Regions from separate parts of the Halioxenophilus aromaticivorans genome, predicted to be linked through region 2. Evidence: predicted binding sites of a transcription regulator. Region 2 holds the regulator's gene; the other holds the start of a gene.

Region 1 (7,815 bases), 1.3 Mb from region 2:
GTAGCAAGTTATGTGTCGTATTTTGTAGAGCATTATCTGTTAACAGCCAAGTTAATCAATCACCCAGGGGTTTTGCACCAATTGTTGTGGACCGGCGGCGTGGTCAAAGTACACGTCGCTGATGGCCGTGGCGGTGGTGTCCATCAATTCTTGCAGGCGCACCAGCAGTTGGTCTAGCTGGCTGCGCACGTTGGGTTTTTTGCGATTAACTTCAATTAGTTTGGTTAAATCCGCCAGTTGCAAGTTGGCAATGGCCTCAATCATTGCGCGCTCTTCCCGGGAAGACTCCGGCGCGGCGGTTCGGGTTTTGGGTAGAGCTCCAACAAAGCGCTTGAGTTGCTCAAGTTGGTAAATTAAAGAACGCGGGTTGGTGCGATCCAGCATCAGCGTTGCCAGCACGTTGTAGAGGCTGGCGTCGTTGCGGAAGCGGCGTCTAAAGGTGGTTAACCCTTCGGTGGTTGATAGGATCGATTCCACACAGGCAGCTTCGGATTCGTCCAGCGAGCAGGCTGGCACCAGCAACGAGCGCATCAGCGTGGTGAGTTGGTACACCTTTTCAATGCCGCGGCCAATCTCTAAAAAGTGCCAGCTCATACCACGGAACATGCTGTCGCTGAATAGTCCGCCCAGGGCTAGCAGTGCAGTTACCAGTGGATCTAGTGCTTCTTCCGGAGCAGAGGACATGCCGGTGCGCAGGTTAATGTGTAGCTGCTCAATTTCATCGTCAATGTCGTTCATTACCCGCTGGGTATCCGACGACAACATCTCGCGCACCTCCGCCGACGAACGCAACATACTGCGCAGGCTGCTGCTGATGCTGCCCATGCGTTTGTGGTCGAGTACCACGCTCATGAGCTCTCGCTCTGGATTTTCGAACACGCCGTCTTTGGCTTCGGTGAAGCCGGGGTAGGTCATGGTGAGCTGAGTAACGGAATACAGGAGTTGCCGCTCGGCTTCCGCCGGCAGTTGGTTGGCGCCATTGAGCTGCATAAACACCGTGCGCAGCAGCCTCAGGGACATATCACTGCGTTCGGCATAGCGCCCCACCCAAAACAGGTTTTCCACCACCCGGCTAGGCAAGCTGCTGTCCACGGTTCGGTTCATCAACGGCGGCGGTGCCGCGGGGGCGTTGGCTTCGTCTTGCTCGCTGGGTAGCTCCACCCAGGTGTCTTTACTGACGGCACCCAGTTGGTTAGAGATTAATTGGTCGCGGGCGTTGGCGGCGGCGCGGGTTAGACCGCCAGGCATGACCTTATAGCCTTGTTCGTCAGCCACGGCGAAGGTACGCAGGGCGAAGGGCCTGGGTTGTAGACTGTTGTTGCGCCAGCAGGGGCCGGTAACTGGCTGAATATAATCCTGGGCAACGAAATTGGCGGGGGTTTGCTGTATTTGCAGCGACAAATCGTTGAGCTCGTTCTCCGACAGGCTGCTGCCATAGATGGCGTGGCTGTCGAAGTGGCCCTGGGCCGGTTTGATGCGCATTTGCCGCAGGTTATTGATGACGTAATCGCAGTCGTCTTTATCGCCGCACCAGTAAGTGGGGGCGCTGGGTAGGCGCAGGGTTTTGCCAAAAAAGTGTTCGCTAATGGCCGGTAGGTACTTCATTAAGGCGCCGGCTTCTAAAATGCCGCTGCCCAGTGGGTTGGCTATGGATACGTTACCGGCTCGCACCACTTCCAGTAGGCCGGGCACGCCCAGCTGAGAATCACCGCGCAGTTCTACTGGGTCGCAGTAGGAGTCGTCCACCCGGCGCAGAATCACATCAACCCGAGACAGACCGTCCAGGGTTTTCATCCACACGTGGCCTTTGCGCACGGTAAGGTCTTTGCCCTGTACCAGGGGATAGCCCAGGTAGTTGGCTAAAAAGGCGTGTTCGAAAAAGGTTTCGCTGTAGGAGCCGGGAGTGAGGATAACAATCCTGGGGCCCTCGCCATTGCGCAGGTTCTTGGTGGGGGCCAAGCGCACCATCTGGTTGCGCATAGTGTTAAAGAAGCTGCGCAACATGCGAATGCCGCTTTCGCGGAACATCAGTGGGAATACCCGCTGCATTACCAGGCGGTTTTCCAGCGCATAACCGGTGCCCGATGGGGCCTGGGTGCGGTCGCTGAGTACCATAATGCGGCCATCCGGTGTGCGGATAAGATCTGCGGCGTACAATATTAGCTGATGCTGGCCAGGTAAGTGGGTGTGATGGCAGGCGCGAATAAACCCAGGGTGGTTGTAAATGGCCTCTGGTGGCACCAAGCCTCGACGGATGATCTCTTGGTTGCCGTAGAGGTCTTTTAAGACGAAATCCAACAGCTGGGCACGCTCTACCAGGCCCACTTCGATTTCTCGCCATTGATCGGCGGACAAAACAATTGGCAGCGGGTCCAGCCCCCAAACCGAGGTGCGCCCGGCGGCACTGTAGATGGCGCCGTCGTCGCGCAGTATGCGGCGAATTTTATCGGTGCGATCGGCTAATCCCACCACGCCCATTTCTTCAACGCGAGACAACAATTGTTGCCATTGGGGCAGCAGCCTGCCATCGGATGCCAAGGCTTCATCTTGGCCGCCAGTGGCGTCATAGCGCAGCGGTTCGGGCGCTGGGCCGGTGGTTTGTGTTTGTTGTTGGGCCATTTAACTGAGACTTACGGTTTTGGTAAACGAAATACCCGAGAGTGTTGCTTGCGTGCTCTTAAAATTAAGTGTAGATCGCCATAAACGAATTGGCTCGGGCTGTCCGCAGGAGGGGCACAGGCAAACATTACCAGATGGTTAAGTATTTGAGTAGCTCTACACAAGAATCCGACCGGTTGTCGCCTAAAGCGTTTAATAACCGTTCCAGATGGTAAGGTTGACTACACTGACTTTCACGGTGTGATTCAGCGCCAAAGTACTTAACATTCTGCATAGGGACGTGCCAGTGTTCACCCGAGGTTTTACAGAAAACAGCTTTTCTACCAGCGTTTATAAGTTACTGGGGTGCCTGGGGTTGGTTGCTATGGTGGTGGCAGCTGTCGATACAAGGATGATGGCTCGGTGGCAAAACGCACAGCCGGAGAAGGCCCCGCCAAGCCCTAGCCAATTGGCCGTATCCCTGCCGCAAATGGCGCACAACACCGAGCTGGCAGGTTATTCCCTTACCTCACTAGCATCGGGGCCGGCCAGCGACCTGCTTACCGATGGCCATCTGTCTTCAACAGACATTGTTGGAACAGTGCCAGCATGGGCTACCACGCCCTGGCAAAAGGCCATGGTACAGGGGCAGCGCAACGAGGATTTGGTGTTAATGGCCATCGCCAGCCACGCCGATCTCGACCTCAAAGAGCGATATCTACTCGATGCCTACGCCTTCAACGCCGATGAAGTGCTCGTCAATTACCACGTACTGTCCCATTGCGTTCACAACCCGGCCTCCAGCTTGTGCGGGCTGCCTATAGTTGATTCGCTCATTCGCAATGACGGCGACAATATGGCCACGTTGCTCAACATCGCGCTTTACTACGCACGGCTGGGCGATAACCCCAGTGCCCTGAACTACCTAAACCGGGCGGCCCAGGGCGAACTCAAGGAAGACTACCTGTATCGGCATTTGGTGGCCGTGGACGCGTCCTTTCGGTATCACAATATTGAACGCAACGCTCAATCGCTGGGTGAGTCTTTACGTGTGGCGGTGAACAGCAGTGTTACGGATTACCGGCAGCTCAGCGCCCTGTGCCAGATAAATAGCGGCTCCACAGCGGTCCTGGGGGTGTGCCATCAGGTGGGTTTGCGGTTGCAAGCGCAAAGCAAAACTCTGTTGGATCAGCTGGTGGGCGCAAGCCTGGGGCGCCAATTTGCAGCCGGCGATCATGGGGCCCGGGGGTTCGCAGGTTCAACGACGGGTGCCGTGGCCGATTGGCCGGCGGACGCTGAAGCGTCGCAATTTGCCTGGGAAGGAAACGAAGCCTTGTTCGCCCGCCACGCAGAAAAACCAGTCAGCGATGATGCTTGGTACAGTTACCTAGCGGTGTACCGGGGGCAGGGTGAGCTGAGTGCAAACGAGTATTTGTATGGCTATTTGCAAGATCCTGTCTCCTTCTAGCCTATGTCTTTCTAGGTGTGCCTGCTTTAATTGGAGGAGTCTTCCATTATGTGGGGCTTCCATTAGTTACCGGCCTTCTCTCTATTAGCTTTCGCAACTTTCGCACCAGTATTCCCCGGATTGTCTTCCTTTTCGGGGTGCGTTTCCTATGGCTACTTTTCTCTCAGTCACACACCTTGCCCTCGGTTGCCCTATCCTTGGTTATGGGTAATCCCAGTTATTTGGGTTGTTGCAGCCTGTCGTGCGGCGGATGTATAAAACAAAATTGCACTAGAAGTGTCATGACCTTAAGGTTTGTGTAATCTGCTGGTGCATAATTTTCTTTGAATAAAGCACCATCGTTGCGCATAAAAGTTTTTCATGTCTCTCAGGGGTGCTGATAAGCAACTGAAATAAGTGGCTTTTTGGGGCCTTTTAAATAAATTTGACAGTTTTTGGTGCCTTAGGCACGCTTCTTGTAATACTGGCGGCAACTACACACCTTTATTAGGAGTTCTGCCGCAATGAGCACCGAAAAGTTCAACCTGCTGTCGTTTACCGGCAAGATGCGAGTGTTGCATCTTACCTGGATTGCCTTCTTTATCACCTTTGTGGTTTGGTTCAACCTTGCCCCCATGTTACAAGCCATCAAAGCAACTCTGGGCTTAACCGATGCCGAAGTAAAAATGCTACTGACGCTCAACGTTGCACTGGCCATCCCGGCTCGGGTGATCGTCGGTATGCTCACCGATAAATACGGCCCGCGCATCGTTTACTCCGCGTTGCTAGCGCTCTTTTCCCTGCCTTGCTTTGCCTTCGCCATGGCGGACACTTTCACCCAGGCCGCTATCGCTCGGTTCTTGTTGGGTGGTATTGGTGCCGGCTTTGTGATCGGCATTCGCATGGTGTCTGAGTGGTTCCCGCACAACGAGCTAGGCACCGCCGAAGGCATTTATGGTGGCTGGGGCAACTTTGGTTCTGCCGCCGCTGCCTTTACCTTGCCAACCGTTGCGCTTATTTTTGGTGGCGATGACGGCTGGCGCTATGCCGTCGGTATTACCGGCGTTATTTCGCTGGTGTACTCGTTTATCTTCTACGCTTCAGTCAGTGATACCCCCAAGGGCTCAACGTACTTCCGTCCTAAAAATCTGGGCGCCCTGGAAGTTACCAGCAAGGGCGATTTCTACTTTTTGCTGTTAATGAAAATCCCAATGTACGCCATTCTGGCCTTCCTTACCTACAATCTGTCACCCGCCAAGATGGGCATGCTTAGCCAAACCGCGGCCATCGGCATCTGGGTATTCTTAGTTGCGCTGTACTTTGTGGAAGTGAAAAAAATCTGGGATGTGAACAAAGACGTGTTCCACACTCCAGTGCCAGAAATGCACCAGTACCAATTCAAGCAGGTGGCCGTTCTTAACGTGCTTTACTTCGCCACTTTTGGTTCTGAGTTGGCGGTGGTGTCTATGTTGCCGTTGTTCTTTGCCACAACGTTTGAGTTGTCACCCGTTATGGCCGGTATGGTTGCCTCAGCTTACGCCTTTATGAATCTGATGTCTCGCCCTGGTGGTGGTTGGTTGTCGGATCGCTTTGGTCGCAAGCCGGTGTTATTGATTCTTACCGCTGGTTTGGCCATTGGTTACTTTGCTATGGGGCAGGTTAATAGCTCTTGGCCATTGTGGTTGGCCGTAGTGGCTGCCATGGCGTGTTCTTTCTTTGTACAGGCCGGTGAGGGTGCTGTATTTGCCGTGGTGCCTTTAATTAAGCGTCGTTTAACCGGCCAAATTGCGGGTATGACCGGTGCCTACGGTAATGTGGGAGCAGTAACCTATTTGGCGGTGTTTGCAGCCGTGGATGCCAGCACCTTCTTCTTCGTTATCGCGGCCACCGCAGTGTTGGGTTTTGTGGCCCTCTTATTCTTGGAAGAGCCGCAGGGCCAAATGGCAGAAGTGCGCGAGGATGGCTCGGTAGAGCTAATCAACGTATCTTCCTAAGCGCTGCGCGCATCCGTTGCAATACCAAAAGGGGTGCTATTATGGCACCCCTTTTTGATGGGTAACTCTTTCTCGGCCGGTAACCAATGATGACTAAAACCAAAGCCGCCACCGCCATAGAATCCGGTGTGCTACAACCAGACACACTCAAACTCAGCATTGGTGGTTACAGTGATGCCGGTGCAAAAGACGGCAACGATGATGCCTTCGCTGCTTACACACCAGAGGGCTCGGTTAAGCTGATCAAAGGCGCGGTGGCATGCATTGCCGATGGTGTCAGTTGTAGCGAAAACTCCCACATCGCCAGCCAAACCAGCGTGACCAATTTTATTAGCGACTACTACGCCACACCGGATAGCTGGTCCATCCGAGATTCGGTTAGCCGAGTGCTCAAATCGCTTAACAACTGGTTGTTTTCCCAAGGCGGGCTGTTAAATCGCAATGACGACGCTTACGTCACTACGTTTACCGCGGCGGTCATTAAATCCACAACGGCTCATATCTTCCACGCCGGCGACACCCGAGCCTATTTGCTGCGTGACAATAAGTTGGAGTTGCTCACCCAGGATCACTGTCGTTTTTTGGCCGGCAATAAAAGCCACCTGGTGCGTGCATTGGGAATCGATACCCGCTTAGAAATGGATTACCTGCCAACGGAATTAAAGCAGGGCGACGTGCTGTTTTTGTCCACCGATGGTGTGCACGAATTTGTGCAGGAACAAGACATTATAGCCCTGGCGCAATCTCCCTCTCTCAGCTGGGAAGAAAAAGCCAAAGCTATTGCCGTTAAGGCCTTGGCAGGTGGTAGCGACGATAACGTCACTTGTTTACTGGTCAGTGTGGATGAGCTGCCACTAGAAGACATAAACGAATCTCATCGGGCGCTGACCGAATTAATTATTCCGCCAGTGCTGGATGTGGGTATGAAGATTGACGGCTACGAAGTATTAAAGGTGCTTTATAGTGGCACCCGCAGCCACGTGTATTTGGTAAAGCACCCCAATTACCAACGGCCTCTGATACTCAAAGCGCCCTCGGAAAATTTCACCGAGGATGCCCAATATTTAGAGGGTTTCATTCGAGAACAATGGGTAGGCCGAAAATTAAATAGCCCGTACGTAATGAAAATTCTTCCTCACGATGGAGAAAAGTTTTTATACCATCTGTGTGAATACGTCGAAGGTGAAACGTTAAGGCAATGGATGCTGGAGCATCCTTTACCGTCTTTAAATAGCGTGCGTGATTTACTGCAGGAAATTATCCGAGGTCTGCGTGTGTTTCAGCGAGCAGGAATGGTACACCGCGACTTAAAACCGGAGAACATTGTTATCGGCAACGATGGCAAAGTCAAAATTATTGACTTGGGTACCGTGCAGGTAGATAGCTTGGAGGAAGTGGGCAGCGTACTAGAAAACGGTGTGCCCGTGGGTTCTGTAAATTATATTGCACCGGAATACTTGTTGGGAGGTCATGGCGTGTTTCAATCGGATTTATTTTCTCTTGGCGTTATTACCTACGAGATGCTCACAGGCTCAGTACCCTACGCTTTAGAAAATGCCCACCGCTCACCGCCCAAACAACTGCACCAATGGCACTACCAAAGCTTAAAAACAAAACGTAAAGATCTACCGGCATGGGTGGATATGGTTTTAGAAAAAGCCTGTAATCCCTCGGTGGCTCGGCGCTACCCCGCGTATTCGGAATTTCTTCACGACCTAACCAAACCCAACCCGGTAATGCTGCGGCAAATTAACCAAGCGCCTTTGATGGAGCGTC
Region 2 (7,815 bases):
TGCATCAAATCGGGGTTGGAGAAGGTCCGCGCGATGGCGGCCAATGTTTGTAGGTGTGAATCGTCAGCTTCTTCAGGTACCAGCAGGGCAAAAATACAGTCCACCGGTGCATCGTCTATGGCATCGAAGTCGAGTTTGTCGCTGAGCTTGAAAAAGGCCCCTAAGGTACCGGAGCAGTTCTCTAAACGGCAGTGGGGTATGGCGATACCTTGGCCTATACCGGTAGAGCCTAATCGCTCACGGGCCATAAGACGGCGGAACAGCTCTTCGGCATCCAATACCGGTAGGTCTTCGGCAATGTGATTGGCTATGGTTTGCAGTGCGCGCTTTTTGCTAACGCCGTCCAAGCCGCATACGACACGGCTTGGAGCTAAAATGGAAGACAGTTTGGTGGTCATCGATGACTACTGATTTTCTCTTTGTGTTTGAGTAGCTGTCGGTCTAATTTGTCGGTTAGGCCGTCAATGGCAGCGTATAGATCTTCGGATTCACAGTTGGCGAAGAAGTCTCTACCGCTCACGTGGATGTTAGCTTCGGCTTTTTGCCGCATTTTTTCAACTGAGAGGGTGACGTTGGTGTTGGTTATCTGGCCGTGGTGTTTATCGAGGCGGGACAGCTTGTTGTTTACATAATCTTTAATTGAGTCGGTTAGTTCGACGTGATGCCCGCTAATAGTGATTTGCATTGCGTTTCCTCTTTGTCGATTTGGCCCTTGCAGATGTTGGGCCGGTTGGTTTTTTGGCGGCTGGGCCGCCTTTGCCACCACGTCGGCGATCCGGCGCGGTGAAAACCTGTTACTTCGCTGTTGTTCTTGATTTTTCTCTGTTGTTATTGTGAGTTTCGTTGGCACTAAAAATTCCAGTTTTTTAGTGCCTGGCAGGGGTAAATTACATCCCTGACTGTTTGCCGTGCTAATTGCTGATATTTACACCAGGCGCTTGCGTTCGTTAGACGCAGCAATGCCCAGAGATTCTCGGTATTTGGCGATGGTACGGCGCGCCACCTGAATACCCTGATCCGATAATAAGTTGGTGATTTTACTGTCGCTGAGCGGTTTTTTCGGGTCTTCCGCGGCAACCAGCTTTTTGATAATGGCGCGGATGGCCGTAGAGGAGCATTCGCCGCCGCCGTCGGTACTGACGTGGCTAGAAAAGAAATATTTCAGCTCAAATATGCCTTGGGGTGTATGCATATACTTTTGTGTAGTGACTCGAGAAATGGTCGATTCGTGCATGCCGACGTCTTCGGCAATATCGTGCAGAACCAATGGCTTCATCGCTTCAGGGCCATGGTCAAGGAAGCCGCGCTGCTTGTCAACGATACAGCTCGCCACTTTCAGCAAAGTTTCGTTACGGCTTTGCAGGCTTTTCAAAAACCAACGTGCCTCTTGCAAGTTGTCTCGAAGGAAGGTGTTGTCGTCGCTGCTATCCGCGCGCTTAACCAAGTTTGCGTAACTGTTGTTAATGCGAATTTTGGGCGCGATCTCTGGGTTCAGCTCTACGCTCCAACGATCGTCCTTTTTGCTGACAAATACATCCGGCACTATATAGGTGGTCTCGCTACTGCCAATCAATTCACCGGGGTGGGGAGTCAATTGCTGAATCAGCAAAATAGCCTGCTTCAATTCAGGCTCTTTCATCCGGCCGCGGCGCATAATTTGTTTATAGTCGCGGTTTCCCAATTGTGCCAGGTGTTCACGTACTACCAGCTTGGCGGAATTCAACGCCGGGGTATCCGCCGGGAACTGATTCAGCTGCACCAAAAGGCATTGGCCCAGGTCTTCACTGCACGAGCCAATAGGGTCAAACAGCTGCAAACGATGCTGTACGGCCAGTACTTCCTCAATGCTCAGGCTATCTTCGTCGTCTAAGTCGGTAGCGCTAGATACCACAGTTTCGGCTTCGGTAGCGGTGTCGCCATCCTCAAACGTTTCACTGTCTGCCGATAGCGCATCCTCTTTATCCGCTTCTGTCGTTTCGGCTTCAGATGGGCTGGATTGGCCGATCAAACCGAGGTAAATCTCTTCAATGGTGGAGGTTAACAAGCCACTGGGCGCCACGGCATCGATAATGTTCATGGCGATGCTGCGATCTTGATCTGACATGGGGGTTAAATTCAGTTGCCAGAGCAGATGCTCTTGCAGTGTCTCCGAGTTGTCAATTTGGCTATCAAAGTAGCTGTCATCGCGCTCTGGGCCGACGCTGCCGGAGCTGGAGGGGCCACTGCCTTGGTAGATATCGTCCCAATTGGTGTCGACGGGTAGGTCGTCGGGGATGTTGTCCTGCCAATCGTCGTTGCTATCGCTGGCGGTTTCTGTGTTGTTGTCGTCGCTTGTGTTTTCCGCAGCAGTGGCTTCAGTGGTGTTGGCGCCTTCTGAGTTGGCTTCGCCGCTGTCTTTGCTGTCACCGTCGCTGCCGGATTGATCTTCACCCTCTGTCATTTCCAACATGGGGTTGGATTCCAGCGCTTCTTGAATTTCTTGCTGTAGGTCGAGCGTGGAAAGCTGCAATAGGCGAATGGCCTGTTGCAGTTGGGGGGTCATGGTGAGCTGTTGACCGAGCTTAAGCTGTAGAGACTGCTTCATAATGCGGCTAATCGATCCGGTGTTGGTACGCCAAATAAAAATCTGGGCAGGGACTTTCCGCTGCCGTCTTGGCAGTGTAGTACCGAAACCGGTGAACGCGCAACAAATTTAAGCAATTTTTATGCCTAAAAATTATGTGTTTTGTGTGAAGAAAATATAAGGAGATTTGGCGGATCAATCCACCGGGAGAAAGGTGCCTGTTAGGCGGCTTTGGGCGCACTAGAAAAGGGCGCTACCCCGGTATAGTCGCGCATAATTGGCCTCGCGTAAAGGGGCAGGGCAATTTGCTTCGTTAAAGGTGAAATTTATCCCCCAGGTAGGTATCACGCACCAATTGGTTGGCCAGTACCTCTTGGGGTTTACCCTCGGCAATGATTTGTCCGCCGCCGACGATATACGCCTTTTCGCAGATATCCAGGGTTTCGCGCACATTGTGGTCGGTGATTAACACGCCGATACCGCGGCTGCGCAGATGTTCAATAATGTTTTTGATATCAGACACCGATATCGGGTCGACCCCTGCAAAGGGCTCGTCCAATAAGATAAAGCGCGGCTCCGCCGCCAGGGCGCGAGCGATTTCTACACGCCGGCGCTCACCACCAGACAGGGCCATGCCCGGGCTGTCTTGCACATGGGTGACGTGGAATTCCTCCAGCAGTTGCTGGCATTTGTCCAGTCGCTGCTGTTTGTTGAGGTCGGCCCGTGTCTCTAAAATCGCCAGGAGATTATCACGTACGCTGAGCTTACGAAAAATCGATGCTTCTTGCGGTAGGTAGCCCAGCCCCTTGCGTGCTCTGCCGTGCATTGGCAGACTCGAAATTTCTTCGTCGTTTAAAAAAACTTGGCCGTTGTCTGCCGGCACCAGCCCCGCGATCATGTAAAAACAGGTGGTTTTACCGGCGCCGTTGGGGCCGAGTAGGCCGACCACTTGGCCGGTGTTTACTTCCAATGAAACGTCTGTCACCACGGGGCGTCCGCGGTAAGCCTTGGCGAGATGTTGTGCGCTGAGTTTGGCCATGAAATCTAGCTGAAGTCGGTTATTTGGGGTCGTTTGGGATAGCGTCGCTGTTGTCGGATTCCGATGTCGGCGGGTTGGTTGTTCGGGCATTGCTAGGTGGAATAATAATATTCACCCGATTGTCACCGCTGGCTTCTGCCATAGACTGATTGATGTCGTAACGAATCAAATCGCTGGTTATGACCGAACCATCCTGATCAATGCTGGCGCGCTCTTTTAAGTTAATGACTTCGTCGCCAACACTGTATTCGATACGGTTGGCTTTGGCGGTTACCTGGCTTTGCTCTGGGTTGGGTATTTGGTGAAGCACAGCCGGCGTGCCCACTGCCAGGATATCGCGTATACCGTTGTCGTTGTAATTGATGGTAATGGTGTCGGCGGCAATGGACAGCGAGCCTTGGCTGAGTAGGGCGTTGCCAACAAATTCCGTCACACCGGTTTTTTCGTTACGAACGGCGCGGTCGGCGTTGATTTCGATGGGTTGGTCGCGGTCTTCTGGTAGCGCCTGGGCGTTAGGTATCCAGCTGGCGGCTAGGGTCACCAGCCAGGCAGCGGCTAAGGCCCGTGCAATGGTGCGTTTACTTGGCTTCATAAGTTGCCTTTACCTGTGAATTCAACGTAACAGTTTGTTGCGGCATATCAATGCTCATGCCAGTGGAGTTGCCCAAGCCCTGCGGTGAACGAATGGTCACGGGCTGCTGGCTCGTGGCCTGCTGTAGCAAAGGCTCCACCCTTAGGCGCGAAGTTTCTATGCGGTATTGTCCGCCACCAGCTAGGGCTTGCTCTGCCACTACATTACCCCACAGCGTAATAAGATTGCCGTTGTTTTCTGTGCGGCCATGATCGGCGCTAAAGTGCCAGGGCTGTGGGTTGCTGTCCGAATGCAACACCAAGCGTGGAGAGCTTAAATCAGTGTAACCGCGAGACGTGGCCAGAGGTTTATCCTGCTGATTAAAGCGAAAGTACTGCTCGGCTCTATCCACCTGCAACACATATTGTAGCTGGCCATTGGCATCGTATTGTCGGGTAGTGGCCGCGGTAATAATTGCACCAGGGGTATTTTGCTGTGGCGCCTGCTGTTGTGGCTCTTCTAGGGTGGGGTTGTCCACCAATAAAACCGCTGCAATAACCAATACGGCGACCAATGCCAGCGTCAGCAGTCTACGCGCCATGGGTTACATCCGCCAATGATAAGGGCGCTAATAGAAACGCCAACCAGCTTTGGCACAAGACTTCTCGAAACGGCATGTCTGGTTTACACCACGCCGGCACGCAGTAAGTCGTGCAAGTGAATAATGCCCGCCACCGAGCCCTGTTCGTCGGCCACCACGGCGGCGGTAATTTTATTGTCTTCCATAAGATTCAGTGCGGCCACCGCCAGCAGATCTTTATCCACGGTTTTGGGGGCGCGAGTCATTACATCAATCATGGTGGCTTTACCCAAGTCCGTCCCCAGGTCCACGTGCCGGCGTAGGTCGCCGTCGGTGAAAACGCCTAGTAGCTGGCCCGTTTCGTCCACCACCGTGGTGATGCCGAAACCTTTCTGGGTCATCTCAACTAATGCTTGTGACACTGCCGTGGCAGGTGTTACTACCGGTACTTCGCCGTCTTTGTGCATGATGTCGGCGACTTTTAGTAACAGTTTGCGCCCCAGTGCGCCGCCTGGGTGGGAAAAGGCAAAATCCTCTGCACTAAAGCCCTTGGCTTCTAGCAGTGCTACAGCCAGGGCGTCACCCATTACCAAGGTAACCGTTGTGCTGGAGGTGGGGGCTAAATCCAGCGGGCAGGCTTCGGTTTGTACACCGATGTTGAGGTTAACTTCGGCGTGTTCCGCAAGGGGGCTTTCATCGTTACCAGTCATGCTGATGATCTTGGTACCCATGCGTTTTAGCACGGGCATTAAGGCCAGAAGCTCGGCGGATGTCCCAGAGTTAGATATGGCGATGAGCACGTCGTCAGCCGTGATCATGCCCAAATCACCATGGCTGGCTTCACCGGGGTGCACAAAAAATGCGGGGGTGCCAGTGCTGGCCAGGGTGGCGGCAATTTTGCGGCCGATGTGGCCGGACTTGCCCATGCCGGAGACAATCACTCGACCAGGACAGGCCATGATCAACTTGCAGGCGGTAACGAATTGATCATTGATTCGAGCTTGTAGCTCGGCAATGGCGTCAATTTCCATGCGAATCGTGCGGATGGCAGTGTTTTTAAGAGTTTGGGCGGATACAGAGTTAGGCGCGGGCCGATTGTTCATACGCAAAGAAGTAATTTTCTATTAAAAGTGTAAAAAGTGGCGATTCTCGTAAACCTAGTGGCGTTGCTCGGTGTCGTAGCGTTCGGGTATGCGAGGCGGTGTTTAGCGCCGGTTCACCGAACGCCGGGTATCCTGCCTCAAAATTTGCGCGGAATTTATCACGTTTAGCCCCATAGGTGTGGGTTGAAGTTAAATCAATGTTCCCTTAATGCGACCTTTACGGCGCCTTTGTTGTCTATGCGTCGGTTCTCGTATTGAGCGAAGCCACAAAAATTTGAGCGCTTTGTGCAAAGCCTAGACGTAAAGATGGCTAAACCTTGGTGTGGCGTCGGAATCTTTGCGGTAACTTTGTGTGCATTGAGTGAAAGAAGTTCAGCCGCTAGAATCCACGGCATGAGTATAGTTAGCCAGCACCTACTGGCGTAGGGAGAACGCAACATGTTAGTAAAATTTAAACCTATTTCTTCGGCGATGATCGCCGCTATAGCAGTGGCAACGTTGGCCAGCCCGTTGGTGTACGCTGCCGACACTGCCAAGCCGGAGGTCGAGCAGGGGGTAGAAGTGCACGCCATCGAGCGTGCCGCCGATAAAGTCAGCGCCCACGAGGTGGTAAGCGAGGTTACCGAAGAGGTAATGAGCATTGTGCGTAAAACGCAAACCAAGGAAGTTTCCGTGGAAGATGCTTCCGTGGCGCTGGATGAGATCATGAGCCAGGTGGTGGACTTCCGCTACATTGTGTTTAACGTTATGGGCCGCGATGCGGTATCCAATGCCTCCCGCGAGCAGCTGCAAGAATTCGCTAAGGTGTTCAAGCAAGGTCTTATCGATACCTACTCCAAGGGTATGACCACCTTCTCGGACAACACGGTAAAAGTAGTGCCGCCAAAAGACGGCGAAGACGAAGGCAAGTCAGTAACGGTATTCCAAGAAGTGAAGAGCGATTCCGGTACTTCCGTGGTGTCTTACTCCATGTCGGTTGATCGTTCGGGCGAGTGGGTATTGCGCAACGTTGTGCTTAACGGCATTAACTTGGGTAAGCAGTTCCAAAGCCAGTTCCGCGCTGCCATGAAGCAAAACAACAAAGACTTGGACGCAGTAATTGCGGCTTGGAACGCCTAATCCTTCGCGCAGGGCAGTGCTTTAGCGCGATGCATTGAATTAAAGTAGCGATGCCGCCGAAGTGTGAGGCTTTGGTAGCAGGGCTGCTAAATGACCATGTGCGGCCAAGTTTGAAGGTGCAAGTCTTTTAACGTGACACAAGCCTTTGAAATGATATAAGTCTTTGAAATTGAAAGGAATAAAAGGTCTTGCTTTTTATCCCAGTACCTTTCAATGGCTAGGTAAGCCGCAAGTGGTGCAAAACTAATTATCCGGCCCGGGCTGCAATGCGGCTCGGGTTTCTATAAACTACCGCGCCTTCCTGGTGGGTAGTGCCATGGCCCCCACCGACGACGAATCCCGAACGATGAGGTCCTCCATGCTAGAGCAAGAGATCAAGCAACTGTTAGAAAGCAAACTGGCGAGCTGCACCGCAGAGGTGGAAATGGCCGGTAATCACCTTAATCTAGTGGTTGTTAGCCCTGCATTCGAAGGCTTAAATCCTGTCAAAAAGCAGCAGCTGGTATACGGGTTGCTGTCTGATTACATCGCCAGTGGCACTGTGCACGCGGTTAACATGCGTACCCTCACGCCAGAGCAAGCCGGCTAAGCCGTTTCTAGCGCTGTATTTCATTCCTGTCTGGCTTTTATTTTATGGATAAACTGATTATCAAAGGCTGTGGTCCGCTTAGGGGCGAGATCCGCATTTCCGGCTCCAAAAACTCGGCCCTGCCCATATTGGCCGCCACGCTGCTGGCGGATACGCCCATGCAGGTAGGTAATTTGCCCCATTTGCACGACGTAACCACCATGTTGGCGCTATTGCGTTGTATGGGGGTGGGGGTAACCATTGACGAGAAG

Evidence for each region. Region 2 encodes sigma-54, which starts transcription at its own class of promoters, with help from an activator protein. Its sites were predicted from a motif close to GTTGGCACGNNNNTNGNNT; they were not measured.
Region 1: the regulator sigma-54 is predicted to act here: its motif matches at 4,509-4,527, upstream of ACGHM3_RS23400 (NarK family nitrate/nitrite MFS transporter).

The regions. Positions count from the first base shown of each region.
Region 1 covers NZ_AP031496.1:5,504,297-5,512,111, reverse strand. The annotation lists gene ACGHM3_RS23415 (transglutaminase family protein) at 1-33, opposite strand, end outside; gene ACGHM3_RS23410 (circularly permuted type 2 ATP-grasp protein) at 52-2,619, opposite strand; gene ACGHM3_RS23405 (hypothetical protein) at 2,906-4,066, shown strand; gene ACGHM3_RS23400 (NarK family nitrate/nitrite MFS transporter) at 4,570-6,039, shown strand; gene ACGHM3_RS23395 (bifunctional protein-serine/threonine kinase/phosphatase) at 6,126-7,815, shown strand, end outside.
Region 2 covers NZ_AP031496.1:4,179,611-4,187,425, reverse strand. The annotation lists gene ACGHM3_RS17965 (PTS sugar transporter subunit IIA) at 1-398, opposite strand, end outside; gene hpf (ribosome hibernation-promoting factor, HPF/YfiA family) at 395-685, opposite strand; gene ACGHM3_RS17955 (RNA polymerase factor sigma-54) at 926-2,584, opposite strand; gene lptB (LPS export ABC transporter ATP-binding protein) at 2,877-3,602, opposite strand; gene lptA (lipopolysaccharide transport periplasmic protein LptA) at 3,622-4,194, opposite strand; gene lptC (LPS export ABC transporter periplasmic protein LptC) at 4,181-4,774, opposite strand; gene ACGHM3_RS17935 (KpsF/GutQ family sugar-phosphate isomerase) at 4,858-5,856, opposite strand; gene ACGHM3_RS17930 (ABC transporter substrate-binding protein) at 6,295-6,975, shown strand; gene ACGHM3_RS17925 (BolA/IbaG family iron-sulfur metabolism protein) at 7,292-7,564, shown strand; gene murA (UDP-N-acetylglucosamine 1-carboxyvinyltransferase) at 7,609-7,815, shown strand, end outside.